3 regions of the Virgibacillus siamensis genome follow, and region 1 is predicted to be linked to each of the others. Evidence: riboswitches for the same ligand, from Rfam matches in the RefSeq annotation. Region 1 holds a riboswitch; each other region holds the start of a gene.
What was found. Region 1 has a riboswitch for S-adenosylmethionine ahead of B1K71_RS13340 (methionine ABC transporter ATP-binding protein). Riboswitches for the same ligand answer to the same signal wherever they lie in the genome.

Region 2: another riboswitch for S-adenosylmethionine. It lies ahead of ssuE (NADPH-dependent FMN reductase); the one in region 1 lies ahead of B1K71_RS13340 (methionine ABC transporter ATP-binding protein).
Region 3: another riboswitch for S-adenosylmethionine. It lies ahead of B1K71_RS03580 (homocysteine S-methyltransferase family protein); the one in region 1 lies ahead of B1K71_RS13340 (methionine ABC transporter ATP-binding protein).

Annotation. Positions count from the first base shown of each region.
Region 1 is NZ_FUIH01000007.1:1,889,824-1,892,026, forward strand. Features, by position in the region: gene B1K71_RS13335 (methionine ABC transporter permease) at 1-203, opposite strand, end outside; gene B1K71_RS13340 (methionine ABC transporter ATP-binding protein) at 193-1,224, opposite strand; SAM riboswitch class I at 1,314-1,425, opposite strand; gene B1K71_RS13345 (thioredoxin family protein) at 1,486-1,803, opposite strand; gene B1K71_RS13350 (toprim domain-containing protein) at 1,814-2,167, opposite strand.
Region 2 is NZ_FUIH01000006.1:1,768-3,970, forward strand. Features, by position in the region: gene B1K71_RS00870 (TasA family protein) at 1-399, shown strand, start outside; SAM riboswitch class I at 518-625, shown strand; gene ssuE (NADPH-dependent FMN reductase) at 737-1,276, shown strand; gene B1K71_RS00880 (LLM class flavin-dependent oxidoreductase) at 1,305-2,203, shown strand, end outside.
Region 3 is NZ_FUIH01000007.1:15,819-18,021, reverse strand. Features, by position in the region: gene B1K71_RS03580 (homocysteine S-methyltransferase family protein) at 1-942, opposite strand, end outside; SAM riboswitch class I at 1,042-1,142, opposite strand; gene B1K71_RS03575 (hypothetical protein) at 1,815-2,203, shown strand, end outside.

The sequences.
Region 1 (2,203 bases):
AACACATTCACAACCGCTGCAGCAATCATATTTAAAAATTTATTTTGCCAAATACCACCTTTTCCGGTCAGAAAAAGCATCAATCCGAGTGCAATCCCCAGAATCAACGTGCCAACCAAGGCAAGTATCGTCATATAAAAAGTCTCATACGTGGCAACCCACAACTCCTGGGTGTCTATATTCGGAAATAACTCAGTCAACATCACGGACCACCTCCACTTCCACAGAGGTTTCATTCTTAATATAGTCGACCGCCTTGTCTATTTCAGATGGCTGACCATCTATTTGAACGAATAGGGTTCCATATGCCCCACGCTGTGTCTGCGTGATTTTTCCCTGTAAAATATTGATATCAATGGCAAACTTCTTGGCGACACTGCTCACCACTGCCTGATTGGCTGTTTCACCAAGGAAATGCAGGCGGATGATTTTACCGCTTTGGTACGTTTCAACCAGACTGGCATATACTTCATTCTCGTCACTGGTACCCATCACCTGTTCCACGAACTTTTTCGTAACCTGCTGCTGCGGCCTCAGGAAGACATCCATCATCTCACCTTGCTCCACAATTTTTCCTTCTTCCATGACAGCAACCCGATTGCATATCTTTCGGATGACATGCATCTCATGGGTAATCAAAATAACAGTCAGATCCAGTTTTTTATTAATGTCAACCAGAAGATCCAAAATCGCATTTGTTGTTTCAGGATCAAGTGCTGATGTTGCTTCATCACAAAGCAGCACTTTCGGTCTGTTTGCGAGTGCTCTGGCGATACCGACACGCTGTTTCTGACCGCCACTTAACTGTGATGGAAAGGCATTTTCCCTCCCGGACAACCCAACCAATTTTATTAATTCCTGTACACGTTCCTCCCGTTCACGTTTTGGAACTCCGGCAATTTCAAGCGGGAAGGCAATATTATCTTTTACCGAACGCGACCAAAGCAGGTTGAAGTGCTGAAATATCATCCCGATTTCCTGTCGTGCAAGCCGTAAACGCTTCGTATTCAAAGCTGTAATTTCCTGCTGATTTATAACAATTCTTCCGTCTGAAGGTTCTTCCAGCCGGTTCAGAAGCCGTACAAATGTACTTTTCCCTGCCCCGCTGTACCCGATTACACCGAATATTTCACCTTCGTTGATGGATAGGGTTAAATCATCAACAGCTGTAATGTTATTCTTATTAGATGTAAATACTTTGCTTAAACCCTCGATTGAAATCAACAAAATCCTCCTTCAGACATTACGATGTCACAAATTAAAAACGCCCTTCCGTAAGAGAACGGAAAGACGTAAGCTGCTATCTTCACGTTCTCTTATCTGTCAAAGCTGTTGCTTTGCAGGAATTGGCACCTTTTCAAATAAACTTCATTTGAGGTTGCCGCGGTTTCACAGGGCCAGCCCCTCCACCGCTCAGGATAAGAGAAAAACGTATTAAATTTTTAAAAAGTATAATCAAGATATTAGCATCCATTTGCCGGCATGTCAATCATTTTTTGCGAACAACTCCGGTTTATATTCCATTAGATAACGATAAATATTTGGTATGGAACGGAATGCATATACTTTTTCCTTCACTTCATTGTTTTCCTTTATCAACAGGCATGGAACACTTTCCACTTTATTTTCCTGCATGAAGTCAGGATTCAAGGATGCATTCATGTCATAAAATATATCTTCACCATGGACCGATTCAATTTTATTCAGCATTGATTTTGCCAAACTGCATGTACCGCAAAATGGTGTGTAGATATACAGTAACAAACGATCCTGTTGTAATACTTCCTCTGTTGCTTCCTGCAAAATGATCACCCTATAGTAAAAAAATCGGATTGACCCTGATTCCCTTTCCGGCCAACTCCACTGCTATATCGTGTTCAGGGGTCGCCGCAACTTCACGGTATTCACCGCTAACGTACATATGCTCGGCATGGGGCAGTTCCCTGGTCAATTGCCGCCGCAGTTTCACTCCTGAACTGTCTTCATCAACTAAAATATACACATCACGGTTATCGAGATTGTACGTTTCCAAAAGTTCGTCAAACTTTTCCACACCAAGTGTGCCGTTCGTACATATGATTTCGAGGTCTTCCGTAATGACCTTTTTAATTTGTTTTTTGTCTGTCAAACCTTCGACAATAATGATTTTTCCCGGATCATCCGTCATCACCAAATCGCTCCCAGTTGAAAACAGATTCTTTAA
Region 2 (2,203 bases), on a different contig from region 1:
ATAAAGCCGGGAGACACACAGGAACAGTCATTTAGTATTCAGAATACCGGGACACTTAATTTCTCAAAAGTAATGTTGGATACAGACTATAAAGTGAATGATGCCAAAGGTGATAATACGTTGAACTTTGGGAAGCACATTCGGGTAGAGTTATTCTATAATACAAGCAAAGGGAAGAAACTCATCACAAAAACGACTCTAAATCAACTAAAAAGGGATGGTCCCATTGATGTGATTGGTGGGGATGGTCTTCCCGCGGATCAAAATGGCCACTATGAAAATTTTTATGTTGATATCTCATTTGTGGATAATGGCGAGGATCAGAATCAATTCCAGGGTGACTCCCTGAAACTTAACTGGACGTTTACTGCGGAACAAGAAGATGGGGAAGAAATTTAACGACATTTGACTTTTATATGAACAATAGATGGGAAATTTATGTTGATTTGCATCTTTTTTCAAAAACCCACTTGATTTATCAGACTAATAGGAATATAATGTACTGCAACAATAAAATATCTTATCAAGAGAAGCTGAGGGATCTGGCCCTGTGAAGCTTCAGCAACCTCTGACACTGTCAGGATGGTGCTAAATCCAGCAAGATTAATTTCTTGGGAGATAAGAGCGGAATCGAATAACCGTCAGCAACCCTCTTTTCTTATCCAAGGAAAGGGGGTTTTTTAACAGAATTTGGCAAAACCATTAAAATGAATTTTATGAGGAAAGGATGATCATTATGGGTGAAATTGTTGTATTGTCGGGCAGTCCTTCTGCCGCTTCAAGATCGGATAGTGTACTAAGGTATATGGGTGATTTGCTAATCCAAAAACATTTTACGGTATCACATCTCTCTGTCAGAGATTTACCATATGAAGATCTTTTTACGGGAAACTGGGAAAGCCCGGCTATCCGGGATATCGCATTGATGATTCGGAATGCCAGTGGTGTTATCGTTGGATCGCCTGTGTACAAAGGAGCCTATTCAGGCGTGCTGAAGGCATTATTGGATGTTTTGCCGCGGGATGTGCTGCAGCATACACCTGTTCTTCCTGTAATGACCGGTGGGAGTGCTTCACATTTGCTGGCAATTGAATACACATTAAAACCCGTGCTTGCGACATTAAAAGGGCATAATCTGAAAGGTCTTTATTTATTAGATGATCAAATTGACAAACATAGGAACAATCCGATTATTGAAGATGCAATTTTGGAACGGACGGAGAAACAGTTATACTATTTTGCGGATTTAGTAAAAGGAACAGTTGTTTGGAATTAAGCTATCTAAAACAGAAAGGGGTAACTGTATGACGAAGAAACGAATTTTTTTAAATGCATTTGATATGAATTGTGCGGGGCATCAATCCCCGGGATTATGGACACATCCTGATGATGAGTCACATCGTTATAAGGACAGCAGTTATTGGATTGAACTTGCCAAGCTGTTAGAGAAGGGAAGGTTTGATGCGGTGTTTATCGCGGATGTTCTTGGCACATATGATGTTTATCGAGGTTCCAGGGATGCAGCTGTCCGGCAAGGGGCCCAGGCGCCGGTGAATGATCCGCTGCTGGTTGTTCCGTTAATGGCCGCCGTTACGAATCATCTTGGATTTGGGGTTACATCTTCGGTTACACATGAGCATCCTTATCTGTTTGCCCGCCGGATGACAACGTTAGACCATTTAACAAATGGACGTGTCGGCTGGAATATAGTTACATCTTATTTGAAAAGTGCAGCGGTCAACATGGGCAGGGCCGGTCAGATTAAACATGATGAACGGTACGATATTGCAGAAGAATATGTGGATGTTTGTTACAAACTGTGGGAGGCGAGCTGGGAAGCGGATGCGGTTCAGCTGGATAAAGGAAATGGCATCTATACGGATCCGGATAAGGTTCATGATATCAGGCATGAAGGAAAATATTATAAAGTCCCGGGTGCCCATTTATCTGAACCATCCAAACAGAGAACACCGGTGTTGTATCAGGCTGGTGCGTCACCAAAGGGAAGAGCATTTGCCTCAAAGCATGCTGAATTGGTGTTTATTGGTCCGCCAACTAAAAATGCTGCTAAAGAGACAGTTAGGCGTCTGCGGGAGGATATTGCAAAAACGAACCGATCGCAGGATGAGGTGAAAATTTTAACGATGCTGACACCAATTGTCGGAAAAACAGAAGCGGAAGCACAGCAAAAACTGGCTGACTA
Region 3 (2,203 bases), 1.9 Mb from region 1:
ACCCACAGCTTCCGCCACGGCCCGCAGCATCGCCGGTGAAGCACCACAGCATAGGCCAATATAGTTGATACCTGTGTCTTTTGCTTCTTTTGCCCATTCCGCCAGCTCATAACGGTTATGGTACAGCGGATCAAGAGCAGTCGGAAATGTTGTTTCTGTAGGTAAATGGCAGCTGCAGCCCCCATCAGGCAAATTAAAGAATGTCGGGTGTTCTTCATTTGTACGATATGGGATAGGCAAACCGCCGACATAACCGTCAACATTGTTTCGTATGGCGGCAAGATACGGCTGCATGGTATCAGGACCACGGAAACAATTCATACCAACGACCAATGCTCCTTTTTCGGAAAGTATTTTACAGGACTCTTCCACAGTGTATCCATCCCGTAAAATGTTCTCGCCCATTAACCCGAATGTAATGACTGCCGGCAAACTTTGTTTAGTAATTTCTTCCAGTGCTATTAGCGCCTCTTCATGGTAATAAAATGTTTCACCATTGATGAAGTCGACCCCTTCTTCTTTGCACCATGTAACCATTTCTGCAAATATATTTCTAACCTTTTCCTTTGACTCCGGATCATCCGGATTAAAGATATTGGTATTCGATATATTCCCTGCCACCAACGCTTCTTCTTTTGGATGCTCTTTGGCAACCTCTTTTGCAAGGCGAATAGCATTTCTGTTTAAGGGTTCCAGCAAATCTTCTTTTCCAATAATACGCATTTTTTCCCTATGAGCATTATATGTAAAAGCCAATACAACATCAGAACCGCCATTCATATAATCCCGATATGCCTGTTTTAATGCCTCAGGATTATCAAGAGCCACCTCAGGAACAAACGAACCTGCCTGCAAATATCCTCTGCGTTCCAATTCAAATAAATAGCCTTCCCCTGCAATTACGGTACCTTCTTTTAAACGATCTTCCAAACTGCGCTTCATAACATTTCCTCCTTTTGAATTTAGTTGTCGCAGTGAATTAAATAACGAAAAAACCCCCTTCTGAAATAAGAAGAGGGTTTTGCCGTGTGTTCAATACTCTTCTTATCTGCAAGCTTCACGCTTTCTGGAATTAGCACAGTACTAAAAAGTCTGTTGCTGAGGCTTCACAGGGCCAGTCCCTCTGCCTCTCTTGATAAGAGTTTCAGTATTCAATTATTGATTACTATATACAATACACGCAGTATTTTTAAAAGTCAAGAAAATTTTTTAATGCAACAAAACAGCCGGTTCAATGATTTGAGTTGCCGTTCAAAGCCGCTTTCTCGGTAGCATGAAGACGGTGCTCCACTTTATTTGGAACCTTTCCATCTCAGGACGATGGAAATCACCTGAATCTATTGTTTACTTGAATATCATTCCATACATCCTCCAAAGTCCAATAAATTAATAGACAAACTTTAATCGATTTAAAATGCTTATCCTTATTAACGCAAAAAAAAGACGATTGTCCAATCGGATTATTTTCCGAATAAACATCGCCATATCATCGTCTATAGGATACCGGTGGTCGGGGTCGAACCGACACTCCCGAAGGAACACGATTTTGAGTCGTGCTTTCAATTTTATAAATTTAATAATCGTTAAGAAACCGTGATTTGACCGTATATTCAAACGTCAATTGTGGCTTTCTTTTCGTCACTATTCATACGATTAACGAACAAGTTTCATTATAGTAGATTTTTAATTGTTTTGCAACCTTAATTTTATGTTCAATATTCCTTCTAAATAATGTAAACTGAATATATAAATAAGTGTGAAATTTGTAGCATATTATTCTTTTATGTCTTAGTACGAAAGAAGGTGTTAAGGACTTGAAGGAACAAAGAATCATCTTAGTATTGGGGATAATATTTATTTTTGGTGCACCTCTTTATTCGTTGGGATACATAACACTTGGGGACTTTTCCATATTCGGTTTTTCATTGGGTGCGTTGTTAATGAGTATTTCAAGTTTATTAGATAACCCTTTGAAGAAAGATAGTGAACAACATATCTTACGAAAGATAGCAAAGAATGTATTATTTATTCTTAGTATTGTTTTAATCGTTCTCTCTCCTATGCTTAATACAAACATAACCTTCCTCAAAAGGTTAGTTAACTCCATAGATTCTAACGTGTTTCTTCTATATAGTATAGGTTTTTCATTCTTCACTTTATTTGTAAGTGATTTATACAAAAAACAAGTCGAGACTAAGATAGA